3 linked regions of the Phyllobacterium zundukense genome follow. The protein of the gene in region 3 binds, or shares a complex with, the protein of the main gene of each other region. Links are inferred from orthologs where the notes say so. Each region holds a gene or a part of one and is shown on either strand. Other genes may lie near its edges.

Region 1 (5,335 bases), 270 kb from region 3 along the record:
TGACGGGCAAGCGTGGGTTTGGCCTGGAAAATTCACTGCCGGTTTTTGCCGATATTCGCAAGGAACTCGGCCTGCCAACACTGACCGATGTGCATACGGAAGAGCAATGCGCCATCCTTGGCGAAGTGGTCGATGTGTTGCAGATTCCCGCCTTTCTGTGCCGTCAGACCGATCTCCTGATCGCGGCTGCGAAGACAGGCAAGATCGTCAACATCAAAAAAGGTCAGTTCCTCGCTCCCTGGGACATGAAGAATGTTGTGGCGAAAGTCACGGAAAGCGGCAATCCGAATGTCATGGTGACCGAACGTGGTGCCTCCTTCGGCTATAACACGCTCGTCTCAGATATGCGTTCGCTGCCGATCATGGCGAGTTTTGGTACGCCAGTGGTCTTCGATGCGACCCATTCTGTGCAGCAGCCGGGCGGGCAAGGTGGCTCTACCGGCGGTCAGCGCGAATTCGTGGAAACACTGGCGCGTGCCGCCGTCGCCGTTGGCGTTGCAGGTGTCTTCATCGAGACGCATCAGGATCCGGATAATGCACCATCCGACGGTCCGAATATGGTGCCGCTCGACCAGATGCCGCGTCTTCTTGAAAAGCTCCTTGAATTCGATCGGATTGCGAAAGCGGTTTAGTCGCTGTTTTTCGAAGAAAGGCCATCACTGACGGCCTTTTTTCTGTTTTGGTCCACAATTCTTCTTTGTGGGGATTTTCCTTGTCATCTTCATTCGCTATTCAGTGGCCAGCCCAACGCTGCACAATGCTAATTGAAAGGGAAATGCCCCAATGACTGCTATTGTCGATATTATTGGCCGTGAAATTCTGGATAGTCGCGGGAATCCGACTGTTGAGGTCGATGTCATTCTCGAAGACGGTTCCCAGGGCCGTGCAGCGGTTCCTTCCGGCGCATCGACGGGTGCACATGAAGCCGTTGAACTGCGCGATGGTGGACTACGTTATCTTGGCAAGGGCGTGCAGAAGGCTGTCGACGCGGTCAATGGCGAATTGTTCGACGCCATCGGCGGTCTTGAGGCAGAAAACCAGATCCACATCGATCAGACGATGATCGATCTCGATGGTACGCCGAACAAGAGCCGTCTTGGCGCAAATGCGATCCTCGGCGTTTCGCTTGCCGTTGCAAAAGCTGCTGCTGAAGCTTCCGGACTGCCACTTTATCGCTATCTTGGTGGCCCAAGCGCCCACGTGTTGCCGGTGCCGATGATGAACATCATCAACGGCGGCGCCCATGCCGACAATCCGATCGATTTCCAGGAGTTCATGATCCTGCCGGTTGGCGCATCGTCGATCGCGGAAGCGGTACGCTATGGCTCCGAAGTTTTCCACACGCTGAAGAAGCGCCTCAAGGATGCAGGCCACAACACGAATGTTGGCGATGAAGGTGGTTTCGCGCCAAACCTCAAGACGGCACAGGCTGCATTGGACTTCATCATGGAGTCCATCGAAAAGGCGGGTTTCAAGCCAGGCGAAGAAATCGCCATCGGCCTTGATTGCGCCTCGACCGAATTCTTCAAGGATGGCAACTACGTCTATGACGGGGAAAAGAAGTCCCGCGATCCCAAGACCCAGGCAAAATACCTTGCCAAGCTGGTCGGCGACTATCCCATCATCACCATCGAAGATGGCATGGCGGAAGATGACTGGGAAGGCTGGAAATACCTGACTGATCTCGTTGGCAACAAGTGCCAGCTCGTCGGTGACGATCTGTTTGTGACCAATTCGGCCCGTCTGCGCGATGGCATCAAAATGGGTGTTGCAAATTCCATCCTCGTCAAGGTCAACCAGATCGGCACGCTGTCCGAAACGTTGGATGCCGTGGATACTGCGCACCGCGCGGCCTATACCGCGGTGATGTCGCATCGCTCGGGTGAAACGGAAGATTCAACGATCGCCGATCTCGCCGTTGCCACCAATTGCGGACAGATCAAGACCGGCTCGCTCGCCCGCTCTGACCGGGTCGCGAAATACAACCAGCTGATCCGCATCGAGGAAGAGCTGGGACCGCAGGCTCGCTATGCCGGCCGCGCGATTTTCCGCAACGCCTGACACTGAGCGTTCGACGAGCATTGAAATGGCGGGGCTAGTACCCGCCATTTTGCTTGGTCAGGTAGCGGCGGTAATCCCCTGTTAAGCAAAACATAGTCTTATTGGCGGGTGACAAATCGGGCCATCGTGACCTGATTCCGCAACGTTCCGGGTCATCTGCAATGTGGACCAAACAGAGACGAAAAACCAATCGTGGACGCGTGATCGTTCCGCTTCTGGCGGCGATGTTCTTTGCCTATTTCGGCTTTCACGCCTATCACGGCGAATACGGACTCTATTCGGCGATCAAATTGCAGGAACAGACCAAATTGCTTCAGGCGCAGCTTGATGCAGTCACGGCTTCGCGCACAGAGCTTGAACGGCAGGTGCAACTTATGCATGATGGTACGATTGAGAGGGATATGCTAGACGAACAGGCCCGCAAGGCATTGAATGTTTCCCGCCCGGACGAAGTCACAATAATGCGTGGCTCCGGCGATCTTGCTATTAACTGAATTTCGGTTAATCGCCCTTTTCCTCTGTATTTTGAACATCTTATTTGCATAGCACTTATTCGATTCTGCATATTGTAAGTTCTGTCCCTGCTGCTATTCTCATGCGACCAAATCACAGGGAGTGAGATATGGCCACGAGGGCGAAAAAAAGCCCTGCGCGATCCGCGCAGACCTCTGCTGTCAAAGCACCAAAACCAATCCAGTTCACCAAAGAGCAAGAGCTCGAAGCATACCGCCAGATGCTGCTGATCCGCCGTTTCGAAGAAAAGGCAGGCCAACTCTACGGCATGGGCTTCATCGGTGGTTTCTGCCATCTCTACATCGGTCAGGAAGCAGTCGTGACCGGTATGCAGATGTCGCTGAAGGAAGGCGATCAGGTCATCACCGGCTACCGTGATCACGGCCACATGTTGGCTTGCGGTATGAGTGCGCGCGGTGTCATGGCCGAACTGACCGGACGTCGCGGCGGTCTGTCCAAGGGCAAGGGCGGGTCCATGCACATGTTCTCCAAGGAGAAGCATTTCTACGGTGGTCACGGTATCGTCGGTGCACAGGTCTCGCTCGGAACGGGCCTCGCATTTGCCAACCGCTACCGCGACAATGGCAACGTATCGCTGGCTTATTTCGGTGATGGAGCTGCCAATCAGGGCCAGGTCTACGAAAGCTTCAACATGGCGTCGCTATGGAAGTTGCCGGTCATCTACATCATTGAAAACAACCGTTATGCCATGGGTACTTCGGTTTCCCGGGCATCGGCAGAGACCGATTTCTCCAAGCGCGGCATTTCCTTCAACATTCCCGGCATTCAGGTCGATGGCATGGATGTGCGCGCGGTCAATGCAGCGGGCGAAGAGGCTGCCGCCTGGGCACGCTCGGGCAAAGGCCCGATGATCCTGGAAATGCAGACTTACCGGTATCGCGGCCACTCCATGTCGGACCCGGCCAAATACCGTTCCAAGGACGAAGTGCAGAAGATGCGCTCCGATCACGATCCCATTGAGCAGGTGAAGAACCGGTTGATCGAAAAGGGATGGTCCACTGAGGACGATCTGAAGAAGATTGACAAAGACGTACGCGACATTGTGGCTGATGCTGCCGATTTCGCCCAGTCCGATCCGGAGCCGGATGCATCCGAGCTTTACACCGACATTCTGCTCTAAGGGAGGCGTAACAAATGCCTGTAGATATTTTGATGCCAGCGCTCTCGCCTACCATGGAAGAGGGCAAGCTATCCAAATGGCTGAAAAAGGAAGGCGACAAGGTCACCTCCGGTGACATTCTCGCGGAAATCGAAACCGACAAGGCAACTATGGAAGTCGAAGCTGTCGATGAAGGCACAATCGGCAAGATTCTTGTTGCCGAAGGCACGGACGGCGTAAAGGTGAACACTATCATCGCCGTTCTGCTTGGCGAAGGCGAAAGCGCCGATGCCGTCAGCGCGCCGAAAGCTGCCGAAGCGCCTGCCAAGGCGGAAGAAGCGCCGAAGCAGGAAGCAGCCGCTGAAGCACCTGTCGCCTCGGTTCCTGCCGCACCAAAGTCGGAAGTCGTTGCGGATCCGGACATTCCTGCTGGCACTGAAATGGTCTCGACGACCGTCCGTGAAGCACTGCGCGACGCCATGGCGGAAGAGATGCGCCGCGATCCCGATGTCTTCATCATGGGTGAAGAAGTCGCCGAATATCAGGGTGCCTACAAGATCACGCAGGGCTTGCTTGATGAATTCGGCCCGCGCCGCGTCGTTGACACGCCGATTACCGAACACGGTTTTGCCGGTGTTGGTGTGGGTGCGGCGATGACAGGGTTGCGCCCCATCGTCGAGTTCATGACTTTCAACTTCGCCATGCAGGCAATCGACCAAATTCTCAACTCTGCCGCCAAGACACTCTATATGTCCGGTGGTCAGATGGGTGCTCCGATGGTTTTCCGCGGACCTAGTGGCGCGGCATCGCGTGTCGCAGCCCAGCATTCCCAATGTTACGCCGCCTGGTACAGCCACATTCCTGGCCTGAAGGTCGTCATGCCCTATACGGCTGCCGATGCGAAAGGTCTGCTCAAGGCAGCCATCCGGGATCCGAACCCGGTTATCTTCCTCGAAAACGAAATCCTCTACGGCCATTCATTCGATGTGCCGAAGCTTGATGATTTCGTGCTGCCGATTGGCAAGGCCCGCATTCACAAGACGGGCACGGATGTTACGCTCGTCTCCTTCGGCATTGGCATGAACTATACGGTCAAGGCCGCCGAGGAGCTCTCCAAGCTCGGCATCGATGCGGAGATCATCGATCTGCGCACGATCCGGCCGATGGATATTCCCACGGTTATTGAATCAGTCAAGAAGACCGGGCGCTGCGTCACCATCGAGGAGGGTTATCCGCAGTCCTCCGTTGGTACGGAAATCGCTACCCGCGTCATGCAGCAGGCCTTCGACTATCTCGACGCGCCAGTGCTGACGATTGCGGGCAAGGATGTGCCGATGCCTTACGCGGCGAACCTGGAAAAGCTCGCCCTGCCGAACGTCAAGGAAATTGTCGATGCCGTCAAAGCTGTGACCTACACAGCGTAATAGGGAGGAAACCGATATGCCGATTAATATCACCATGCCGGCGCTTTCTCCCACGATGGAAGAAGGCAATCTTGCCAAATGGCTCGTCAAGGAAGGCGATAAGGTTGGACCCGGCGATGTGATCGCCGAGATCGAAACCGACAAGGCGACGATGGAAGTCGAAGCGGTCGATGAAGGCACTGTTGCCAAGATCGTGGTTCCCGCGGGCACTGAAGGT
Region 2 (5,059 bases), 1.2 Mb from region 3 along the record:
TACGCCAAGATCGACGCGCTCCTGCGCAAGCCCGAAGTGACGCGCGACCTCACTGATGATGAGGATGATGATGGTGGCGATCCGAATCCGGGGGATGTTCCAGGCCACGGCGACGGCAACGATTGAATGGCCGATAATAAATGACAAGACAGCGCAAGAAAAAGGGCCGTCCGGTTTCCGGCTGGCTGATCTTCGACAAGCCGAAAGGCATGGGATCGACAGAAGCCGTTTCCAAGATCAAATGGCTGTTCAAGGCTGAAAAGGCAGGCCATGCCGGTACGCTTGATCCCCTGGCATCGGGCATGCTGCCGATTGCCCTCGGTGAGGCCACCAAGACTGTTCCCTATGTTATGGACGGTACGAAGATCTATCGCTTTACCGTCGCCTGGGGTGCTGAGCGTACGACAGATGATCTCGAAGGCGAAGTAACCGTAACATCGGATAACCGTCCGGATGAAGCGGCTATCACGGCGTTGCTACCCAAATATACGGGCGTCATCCAGCAGATTCCGCCCAAATTCTCGGCGATCAAGATCGCTGGTGAGCGTGCCTATGATCTGGCACGCGGCGGCGAGGAGATCGAGATACCTGCCCGTGAAGTCGAGATCGACCGGCTGGAATTGGTAGAACGCCCGGATGCCTCGACCGCGATCTTCGAAGTCGAATGCGGCAAGGGCACCTATGTGCGCTCGCTCGCACGCGATATGGGCCGGGATCTAGGCTGTTACGGCCATATTTCGGATTTGCGCCGTATCGAGGTTGCGCCCTTCAATGAGTCCGATTTTGTCACGCTGGCGGAACTCGAGGCTGCCCATCCGCCAGTTCCGACTGAAGAGGAAGGCGAAGACCGTTCCTATGAGCGTCTCGCCGAGCGTTTCTCGGTCATGGATGCGTTCCTGATCGATACGGTTGCAGCGCTGGAAAGCCTGCCCCAAGTTGCCGTCTCTGATGATCAGGCTCACCGCATTCGCATGGGCAACCCTGTGATCCTGCGTGGACGCGACGCGCCCGTCGAAGCCGATGAGGCCTGCGTGACCGCCAAGGGCAAGCTTTTGGCGATCGGTTTCATCGAACAGGGCCAGTTCAAGCCGAAGCGTGTGTTTACGGCGTGAAATCGCCAGAATCATTTGCGGCTGGTAATTTGTCACATTTTCGACTATACGGCCCGCAGCGATAGGCTTTGCCTTCGCTTTAACCGGCCCCCGCTGGACGACATCCCGGCCGTGGGCATCCTGTTTTCCTCTTCAAAAGAAAGGATATACGATGTCGATAACCGCTGAACGCAAGCAGGCAGTGATCTCTGAATATGCAACCAAGCCAGGCGATACCGGTTCTCCGGAAGTCCAGGTTGCCGTTCTGACAGAGCGCATTGTCAACCTGACCGAGCATTTCAAGGACCACAAGAAGGATAACCATTCCCGCCGTGGTCTTCTCAAGCTCGTCTCGACGCGCCGCAGCCTTCTTGATTATCTCAAGAAAGTTGACCAAGGCCGCTACCAGACGCTGATCGAAAAGCTCGGCCTGCGCCGCTAATGCATTAGACCGGCGGGCGCGTCAATCGCTCCGCCGGTCTCTCTCATCCCCCTGGGGATGAACACTACCATGAGACAGATCATGGGGCAGGATTGCAGGCAACTCGGGCAAACGAGTTGCACGTTGTCTTGCCCGTGATTGGTCTGAAACGAAACGGGAGAGAGATGCTGCTATCCAAAAGGATGCGCGTTTTTCCCCACTGAAGGACAAGACATGTTTAATCAACACAAAGTTGAAATCGAATGGGGCGGTCGTCCGCTCATTCTCGAAACCGGCAAGATCGCCCGTCAGGCTGACGGCGCCGTTCTCGCCACCTACGGTGAGACTGTCGTACTCGCTACCGTCGTTTCCGCCAAGGAACCGAAGCCAGGCCAGGACTTCTTCCCCCTGACAGTCAACTATCAGGAAAAGACTTACGCCGCCGGCAAGATCCCAGGTGGCTATTTCAAGCGCGAAGGCCGTCCGAGCGAAAACGAAACGCTGGTTTCGCGCCTGATCGACCGCCCGATCCGCCCGCTCTTCGCTGACGGCTACAAGAACGACACACAGGTTGTTCTGACGGTTATCCAGCACGATCTCGAAAACAACCCCGACATCGTCTCGATGATCGGTGCTTCCGCTGCCCTGACGCTTTCCGGCGTACCTTTCATGGGCCCGATCGGCGCCGCACGCGTCGGCTACATCGGCGGTGAATACAAGCTGAACCCGACCGTTGATGAAATGGTTGAATCGAGCCTCGATCTGGTTGTTGCCGGTACAGGCGATGCAGTTCTGATGGTTGAATCGGAAGCCAAGGAATTGGCTGAAGACGTTATGCTCGGCGCTGTGATGTTCGGTCACAAGAACTTCCAGCCGGTCATCGACGCGATCATCAAGCTCGCTGAAGTTGCTGCAAAAGAGCCACGCGACTTCCACGCAGAAGACCTTTCTGCAGTCGAAGCTGCTGTGCTGACGGTTGCCGAAGCAGATCTGCGCGCAGCCTACAACATCATCGACAAGCAGCAGCGTTATGCTGCCGTCGATGCCGCCAAGGCCAAGGTCAAGGCGCATTTCTTCCCGGAAGGCGTTGAAGAGCCGGAATTTTCTGCAGAGCAGATCGCGACTGTCTTCAAGTCGGTTCAGGCGAAGATCGTTCGCTGGAACATTCTCGACACGGGCAGCCGCATCGATGGCCGTGACCTTTCGACCGTACGCCAGATCGTTTCCGAAGTCGGCCTTCTGCCGCGCACCCATGGTTCGGCCCTGTTCACCCGCGGTGAAACACAGGCCATCGTGGTTGCAACGCTCGGCACCGGCGAAGACGAGCAGTATGTCGACTCTCTGACCGGCATGTACAAAGAAACCTTCATGCTTCACTACAATTTCCCGCCCTATTCGGTCGGTGAAACAGGTCGCATGGGTTCGCCCGGCCGCCGCGAAATCGGTCATGGCAAGCTCGCTTGGCGCGCTATCCACCCGGTTCTGCCTGCCAAGGAACAGTTCCCCTACACGCTCCGTACGGTCTCCGAGATCACCGAATCCAACGGTTCGTCCTCGATGGCAACGGTTTGCGGCACATCGCTGGCTCTGATGGATGCGGGTGTTCCGCTGCTCCGTCCGGTTGCCGGTATCGCCATGGGCCTGATCCTCGAAGGCGAGAAGTTCGCTGTTCTCTCCGACATCCTCGGCGATGAAGATCATCTCGGCGACATGGACTTCAAGGTCGCTGGTTCCGAGAACGGTATCACGGCTCTCCAGATGGACATCAAGATTGACGGCATCACCGAAGAGATCATGAAGGTTGCCCTGGCCCAGGCCAAGGACGGCCGTATCCACATCCTCGGCGAAATGGCGAAGGCCATCACCGAAGGCCGTTCGGAACTTGGCGAATTTGCACCGCGCATCGAAGTCATGAACATTCCGACAGACAAGATCCGTGACGTTATCGGTTCCGGCGGCAAGGTCATTCGCGAAATCGTCGAAAAGACCGGCGCGAAGATCAACATCGAAGACGATGGCACGGTCAAGATCGCATCGTCCTCAGCCAAGGAAATCGAAGCTGCCCGCAAGTGGATCCATTCCATTGTTGCCGAACCGGAAGTCGGCGAAATCTACGAAGGCACGGTCGTCAAGACGGCTGACTTCGGCGCATTCGTCAACTTCTTCGGACCGCGCGATGGTCTCGTCCATATCTCGCAGCTCGCTTCGGATCGTGTTGCCAAGACTTCAGATGTGGTCAAGGAAGGCCAGAAGGTCTGGGTCAAGCTCATGGGCTTCGACGAACGTGGCAAGGTTCGCCTGTCGATGAAGGTTGTCGATCAGGAAACCGGCAAGGAAATCGTTCAGGAAAAGAAGGCTCAGGAAGACGCTGAGTAATCTTCTGGAATAGACTACGATAGAAGCGCGCCCCCGTGGCGCGCTTTTTTCTTGCGACGACATATCTATAGATGGATTTAACTATGGCCCACGGTGCGCTCCAGACGCTCTTTCTGCCCTTCGAAGACGAGATACTGCCTGTGCCAGGTAATGGCGCTCGTTGGTTGTTCCTTGGTGCCGAGGCGGATCGCAATATCGCAAGCGACTGGCACGGTGTCCTGACCTGCCTGCAGCCATTCAAACCCTACTACCTTGCATTGCAGAAGGCCGGCTTTAATGCGGTCCCCCGGTTACAAGGCGAGGAGCGCTTCGATGGCGCGCTGATCCTGATCGGCAAGCATCGCGGCCGCAACGAGGCCTGGCTGGCGCAGGCTTTGAACCAGGTCAATCCCGGCGGAACCATCGTGGTTTCCGGCGACAAGAAGCTTGGTGTCGACAGCTTCCGCAAGACGGTTGAGACCATGGCGCCTGTTACGGACAGACTGTCGAAACACCATGCGGTCGCTTTCTGGTTCACGCGGCCGGAAGAGTTGAATAGCGATAGAATTCAATCGCTTATTGCCGAGCCGACCAGGCTGGAAGATCGCTTCACGACGGGCCCGGGCATGTTCTCGCATACCGCCATCGACAAGGGTTCGGCCTTGCTGGTCAAACATTTCCAAGGGCGGATAAGCGGCCATGTGGCGGACTTCGGTGCCGGCTGGGGTTACCTTGCCAGCGAAGTGCTGAACCAACCGGAGAAACTCAAGTCGCTGGCGCTTTATGAGGCCGATTTCGAGGCACTTGAAGCTGCCAAACAGAACATCTCTGCCGGTGAAATCCCGGTGAGCTTCCATTGGCACGATGTGAATAGTGAAGCAATTACCGAGATTTACGACACAATCGTCATGAACCCGCCATTCCATGCCGGGCGCAGTGCCGACCCGACGATGGGGCAGGGCTTCATTGCAGCCGCTGCGAAACGCCTGAAGCCGGGCGGCAAGCTATTGCTCGTCGCCAACCGGCAGATGCCCTATGAGGCGGGACTGAAATCACTGTTCAAAGCGGTGCTGCCGCTTGAGGACAATGCCGGCTACAAAATCATCGAAGCGAAGAAGTAGCTCTACCCGGGACAACTATTTTGCCACCAAGGGTGGAAAAATCCGTCTCATTTTGACCGATTCTTGTATGA
Region 3 (5,902 bases):
CTCTCCAGGCCGGATCAAGCATCAGTTTCTCGTCTTCCGGATTGGAAAGATAACCGATTTCTACGAGAACGGAGGGAACGTCCGGCGCGCGCAGTACCTGGAATCCGGCAAAGCGATGCGGATTGTTGATCATGTTGACGTCTTTTTTCAGCGATTTCACCACGGTCTTGGCAAAGCTCAACGAAAAAGTATGCGTCTCCCGGCGAGTCAGGTCCATGAGAATGTCGGCAATTTCCGGCGTCTCGTTGTCAAATGTAATCCCTGCGACCGCATCCGAACGATTCTCACGATCCGCCATCGCACGCGACTCGGCATCCGAGGCCTTGTCCGAGACCGTATAAACCGTAGCGCCGCGAATATTGCCCCTGTTGATCGTATCTGCATGGATGGAGATGAAGAGATCGGCTTCATATTGCCGGGCGACTCTCACCCGCTCCGTCAACCGCATAAACTCATCGCCGTTCCGGGTCATTTCAACCCTCAGGCCGGGGAACTTGCTGAGTTCGTCGCGCAGTTGCTGCGCAAACATCAGCGTGACATTCTTCTCCATGATGCCGCTCGCGCTTTCCGCGCCGCTGTCGATACCGCCGTGGCCCGGATCTATCACAACGGTGAACGGCTTTGGCGCCTTGCTGACCTCATTGGGTGCAGCAGCGGCAAGCCGATCGCCTTTCGGTGCTCCTTCGGTCGAAGCAGTGGTGGCATTTTGCGTCTTCAGCGCTTCGGCGAACTGGCGGTCCGATGAAGCGACGAAATCCGCGACAAGCCGGTATCCCGGGCTGCTGTCATTCTTGATGACATTAAGCTGCTCGACGGCAAAAGGGCCTTTGAGCGTGAAAATCAGCCGTGAGCGCTGATCGTCGATTAATCCGTAGCGCACATCCGTAACCAGCCCGCGCGGTTCTGTTGATTTCTTGTCGAAGGCAAAAACGGCTTTGGGCATGTCGATTGCCAGCCTGTGCGGCTGATCAAGCAGCATCGTCGAGACGTCGGGCTCGCGATCGAAATTGATGACGATACGGGTTCGCAGCTCGTCGCCCGCGACCTGATACGTCAGGGCTGCCAGTTCGTCTGCTGCACGCGAAGGCTCGCCCGCCTGTAGAAAGACAAGAAAGCCGATGGCAGCAGCCATGAATATCCGACAGATCACGCTCATCTCTCTTGCCAACAGGTGCGATGCGGGGAGACAGTTCCCGCTGGCACAACTTGTATCAGACGCAGTATGCATTGGCATCCTGCCCAGGACACACTATCTATGACTAATAGGTAAGGAACCATGGTTAATAATGTCTTATGGTACCCTTTGTGCTTGGCGCATCAATGACAGGATTATGAAGAAGTCCTTGTCATAACGCGACACACCTCCTAAAAGCAAAGGTGGGTTACTTCCTGCCCTCCGGAATCAGGCTCTTTGATGTCACGGCAAACGACCGGCTGACAATGAGAACAGAGACACGGAGTGGCAATGGCGAAGATTCGCTGCGGTAACCAAAAAAGAATTTGGCGCGAGCAGACAGGGATTGTCGGCAGCGCTTTTTGTGAACGGCAGATCGCGCAGACAAGGCGCATCGAGCCAGCCCTTTCGAGGGTGTTAACAGTGTCGGCACAGCAGACAAGCGTGCCATTCGTGAGGTCGTTTCGTCAGGAACAGAAATGTTTGCTACAGACGTGATTATAACCGGCTTGCAAGCCGCGGCTGCCCGAGGGCAGCTCCGCGCGATGCCGTGTCTGTCTGTTTCTGCGAACTTAAATAAATCCGGCAAATGTGAAGATACGGCGCCAGGCACCCCGAGGGTTTCCTGGCTGTCCCGCGTTGATAGCATTTCAGCCGGGGAGAAGAATTATAATGTCGGACAAAATGCTAATCGACGCCTCCCACCAGGAGGAAACACGGGTTGTCGTGGTTCGCGGCAATCGAATTGAAGAATTTGACTTTGAATCGGAACATAAGAAACAGATCAAGGGCAATATCTATCTAGCGCGTGTCACACGCGTCGAACCGTCCCTTCAAGCTGCATTCGTGGAATATGGTGGCAATCGCCACGGCTTCCTTGCGTTCAGCGAAATTCACCCCGATTACTACCAGATCCCTGTTGCCGATCGTCAGGCACTGATCGACGCCGAAGCGGAAGCTGCGAGCCAGGACGAGGATCACGAAGAAAACGCGACCGAACAGCGTAGCCGCGATCGCAACGATCGTGGATCGCGCAACCGCCGCCGCGGCCGCCGTGGCCCGCGTCAGAATGATGATTCGGCAAAGCTGGACACTTCGGATGAAGAAAACCCGGCTGCAGGCGAAGCCGGAGACGAGCACGATGCGTCCGGAGAAATCACCGATGGGTCGCAGGATGAATCGTCCTCAAGCGACGAAAGCCATGGGCAGAGCATTGCAGCGTCGATCGACGCCGATGTGATATCGGAAGCCGTCGGTGTCGATACGGACGAAGCGTCCGAAGAAGACACCGAGGAAAGGACCGTATCTGATGCCGGCGAAGGCCGCTCCAGAAGGTCGAGGCATCGGTCGAACGAAGACAAGGACGAGGCGCCGGACGAACTCGACGAGGTTGAGTCCGTTGGAGCCGAGGACGCAATGGAAGAAGTGCCGACGCATCAGCGCTTCCAGCGCCGTCAGTACAATATCCAGGACGTCATCAAGCGCCGGCAGATCCTGCTGGTTCAGGTCGTCAAGGAAGAGCGCGGCAACAAGGGCGCTGCTCTCACCACCTATCTGTCGCTTGCCGGCCGTTACTCCGTCTTGATGCCGAACACGGCACGTGGCGGTGGCATTTCGCGCAAGATCACCAGCATTCAGGACCGCAAGCGTCTCAAGGATATCGTCAAGGATCTCGAAGTGCCGAAAGGTATGGGTGTGATCCTGCGCACTGCCGGTGCCATGCGCACCAAGCCTGAGGTCAAGCGCGACTACGAATATCTGATGCGCCTGTGGGAAAACGTCCGCAGCCTCACCCTCGCCTCGACCGCGCCTACGCTGGTCTACGAAGAAGGCAGCCTGATCAAGCGGTCGATCCGCGACCTGTACAATAAAGACATCACTGAAATCCTCGTTGCCGGCGAAAACGGATACCGCGAGGCCAAGGACTTCATGCGCATGCTCATGCCGAGTCATGCCAAGGTCGTGCAGCCCTACCGGGAACTCACACCGATCTTTGCCCGCAATGGCATCGAAGCGCAGCTGGACCGCATGCTCCAGCCGCAAGTGACGCTGAAGTCCGGTGGTTACATCATCATCAACCAGACGGAAGCGCTGGTGGCGATCGACGTCAACTCCGGCCGCTCGACACGCGAACATTCCATCGAAGATACGGCTTTGCAGACGAATCTTGAAGCAGCGGATGAAGTTGCGCGCCAGCTTCGCCTGCGCGATCTTGCCGGTCTGATCGTCATCGATTTCATCGACATGGAAGAGAATCGCAACAACCGCGCCGTCGAAAAGCGGATGAAGGATTGCCTGAAGGATGACCGCGCCCGCATTCAGGTTGGCCGGATCTCGCATTTCGGCCTTCTTGAAATGTCGCGTCAGCGTATCCGCGCCAGCGTTCTGGAAAGCACGACCCAGGTCTGCGCAATGTGCGGCGGTACCGGTCATGTGCGCTCCGCCTCCTCCATCGCCCTGCATGTCATGCGGTCGATCGAGGAATATCTGCTGCGCCACTCGCAGAACAACATCATCGTTCGCACGACCGTCGCAACGGCACTCTATGTCCTCAACCACAAGCGTCAGAATCTGGCCGATCTCGAAGCACGGTTTGGCCTGACCATCAGCATCGAAGCCGATGACAGCGTCGGTGCCCAGCACTTTGCCATCGACAAGGGTTCCATTGCTCTTGGCCCGATTGTTCCGTTGACGGAGACGCCGACCCTCGGATTCGCCGAGGATTTCGATGAAACCGATCCAGTCATCGAAGATGCAGATGAGGATGTCGTAGAAGCTCAGACGGGCGAATCTGCGAGAATCGCCGACAATGACGATGCGTCGCGCAAGCGCAGACGCAAGCGTCGGCGTCGTGGTGGTCGCGATCGCCAGGACTTCGCGGGCGCTGAGCAAGGTCAGCCTGTTCGTAGCGATGACGACGCGGATGACGCCGATCAGCCCCCCGTGGAAGGCGAAGACGCCGCCGCTACCAAGGCACGCGAGGAAGAAAACGAACGTCGCAAGAAGCGTCGGCGTGGCCGTCGTGGTGGCCGTAAGAACAAGCGTCCCGAAGATGGTGACGATGCCGGCAATCGGGTCATCGCGAAAACGGTTCCGGATGCCGAGCCCGTGTTCGTATCGATTCCTTTGCCGGACTTCTCAAAGGCCAGGCTCGCTGAAGTGACACCCCTGGTTGCGGAAGCACCTGTAGCGCTGCAGGAAGCTGTTGAAGTACCTGGCGTTGAGACAGCGGCAATCGAGGAAGCGCCTGCAAAGAAACCTGCAAAGCGCAAGTCCCGCGCCAAGGCGGCAATCGAGGCGGCTGAAATCGCCGTTGCCGAGGTTCTTGCCGAAGCAGAACCGGAAGCGCCAGCCAAACCGAAACGCGCACCGCGCAAGTCGGCGAGGAAGGTTGAGGCAGTTGTCGAAGAGACGCCTGCCATAGCGGAAGTTGCGGCCAGTACACCTGTAGAAGTACGGCCGGAACCAACGCCGGAGCCCGTTGCCGCGCCCGAACCGAAGAAGATCGAAGAGACCAAGCCTGTCGTTACCTCCTCCACCGCCAAGGAAAAGAAAGCCGAAGGCGAACCCGCACCAAAGCGTGGCTGGTGGCAAAAGAAGGGCTTCTTTTGAGCTTCAAAAACCATGAGTAAGTGAGTTGAAGAACCGGCATCATTGCCGGTTCTTCTTTATGGAGACTCTGTTTATGCTTCCCAATGCCGTAGATTTGTCGACATAGGCTGGCTTCACAAAGTGGGGAGCATCACAGGCCTCTCTTTCTTTCAAAGATCGATTTGGGTACGAATAGGACATGATTGCATTTCATAAGATCAGTTCACGTCAATCGATCATTGCCATGGCGCGCAGCGCGCTCATCATGCTGACTGCAGGCGCGTTTTGCGCCACGCAGACCGCTGTTGCCACAGCGCAGTCAGCATCCGTACCCATTGTCCGCGATGCGGAAATCGAAGCCCTTGTTACTGACTACGCCACCCCAATCATCAAGACGGCGGGTCTGTCCAAACACGCTATCAGCATCGTCTTGGTCAATAACCGCAGCTTCAATGCCTTCGTGGACGGCAGACGCATATTCATCAACACCGGTGCCCTGCTCCAGGCCGAAACGCCCAATGAAATCATCGGCGTTCTCGCCCATGAGGCTGGCCACCTTGCAGGCGGTCACCAGTTCCAGCTGCGCGAACAGCTTGCCAACGCCAAGACGATGGCCGTGGTTGCCAGCCTGCTCGGCATGGGCGCGATGGTCGCTGGCGCTGCCAGCCGCCAGGGCGGCCTCGCACAGGCCGGCGCAGGCATCGCCATGGGTGGCACTGAAGCCGCCATGCGCGGGCTGCTCAATTATCAGCGCACGGAAGAAATGGCGGCAGACCGTTCCGCCATTACCTATCTTGCAAACACCGGCCAATCCGCCAAGGGTATGCTGACGACGTTTGAGCGCTTCTCCAATGCCCTGTCATTGACTGGCACGCGCGCGGATCCCTATCGGATCAGCCACCCTCTGCCGCGGGAACGCATCGCCAATCTGGAAACGCTGGCCCATGCGAGCCCCTATTTCGACAAGCCGGACAGTCCCGCCTTGCAGCAGCGTCACGACCTGATGCGCGGCAAGATCGCAGCCTATACCGGCGGGGGAGCAAGTGTTCTGCAAACTTTCCGCAAGGATCCGAAGAACATTGGTGCACGCTATGGCGATGCCATCGCAACTTATCTCAATGGCTCTTCGCAATCGGC

The links.
Region 1: the proteins of BLM14_RS09945 (region 3) and eno are in contact, whole or in part, in a solved structure (PDB 2FYM), measured with the Escherichia coli proteins. The link is inferred for Phyllobacterium zundukense from one-to-one orthologs.
Region 2: the proteins of BLM14_RS09945 (region 3) and pnp are in contact, whole or in part, in a cryo-EM structure (PDB 9QH0), measured with the Escherichia coli proteins. The link is inferred for Phyllobacterium zundukense from one-to-one orthologs.

What each region holds. Positions count from the first base shown.
Region 1 is NZ_CP017940.1:1,719,993-1,725,327, forward strand. The notes cover bases 1-2,922. They hold eno (phosphopyruvate hydratase), read left to right. Parts: upstream 1-783; coding sequence 784-2,061; downstream 2,062-2,922. Other genes in these bases: kdsA (3-deoxy-8-phosphooctulonate synthase), read left to right, coding at 1-632; BLM14_RS08505 (FtsB family cell division protein), read left to right, coding at 2,223-2,555; pdhA (pyruvate dehydrogenase (acetyl-transferring) E1 component subunit alpha), read left to right, coding at 2,684-2,922. Outside these bases: more of pdhA, read left to right, coding at 2,923-3,715; BLM14_RS08515 (pyruvate dehydrogenase complex E1 component subunit beta), read left to right, coding at 3,730-5,118; BLM14_RS08520 (pyruvate dehydrogenase complex dihydrolipoamide acetyltransferase), read left to right, coding at 5,135-5,335. UniProt on the Escherichia coli protein: Catalyzes the reversible conversion of 2-phosphoglycerate (2-PG) into phosphoenolpyruvate (PEP). It is essential for the degradation of carbohydrates via glycolysis.
Region 2 is NZ_CP017940.1:3,171,399-3,176,457, reverse strand. What follows is about bases 1,346-4,317. They hold pnp (polyribonucleotide nucleotidyltransferase), read left to right. Parts: upstream 1,346-1,746; coding sequence 1,747-3,888; downstream 3,889-4,317. Other genes in these bases: BLM14_RS15920 (class I SAM-dependent methyltransferase), read left to right, coding at 3,972-4,317; rpsO (30S ribosomal protein S15), read left to right, coding at 1,346-1,533. Also shown: 30S ribosome-binding factor RbfA, read left to right, coding at 1-126; tRNA pseudouridine(55) synthase TruB, read left to right, coding at 141-1,112; more of rpsO, read left to right, coding at 1,159-1,345; more of BLM14_RS15920, read left to right, coding at 4,318-4,988. UniProt on the Escherichia coli protein: Involved in mRNA degradation. Catalyzes the phosphorolysis of single-stranded polyribonucleotides processively in the 3'- to 5'-direction. Also involved, along with RNase II, in tRNA processing.
Region 3 is NZ_CP017940.1:1,983,681-1,989,582, forward strand. Bases 1,498-4,986 are described here. They hold BLM14_RS09945 (Rne/Rng family ribonuclease), read left to right. Parts: upstream 1,498-1,846; coding sequence 1,847-4,786; downstream 4,787-4,986. Other genes in these bases: BLM14_RS09950 (M48 family metalloprotease), read left to right, coding at 4,965-4,986. Also shown: BLM14_RS09935 (N-acetylmuramoyl-L-alanine amidase), read right to left, coding at 1-1,132; more of BLM14_RS09950, read left to right, coding at 4,987-5,902. UniProt on the Escherichia coli protein: Endoribonuclease that plays a central role in RNA processing and decay. Required for the maturation of 5S and 16S rRNAs and the majority of tRNAs. Also involved in the degradation of most mRNAs.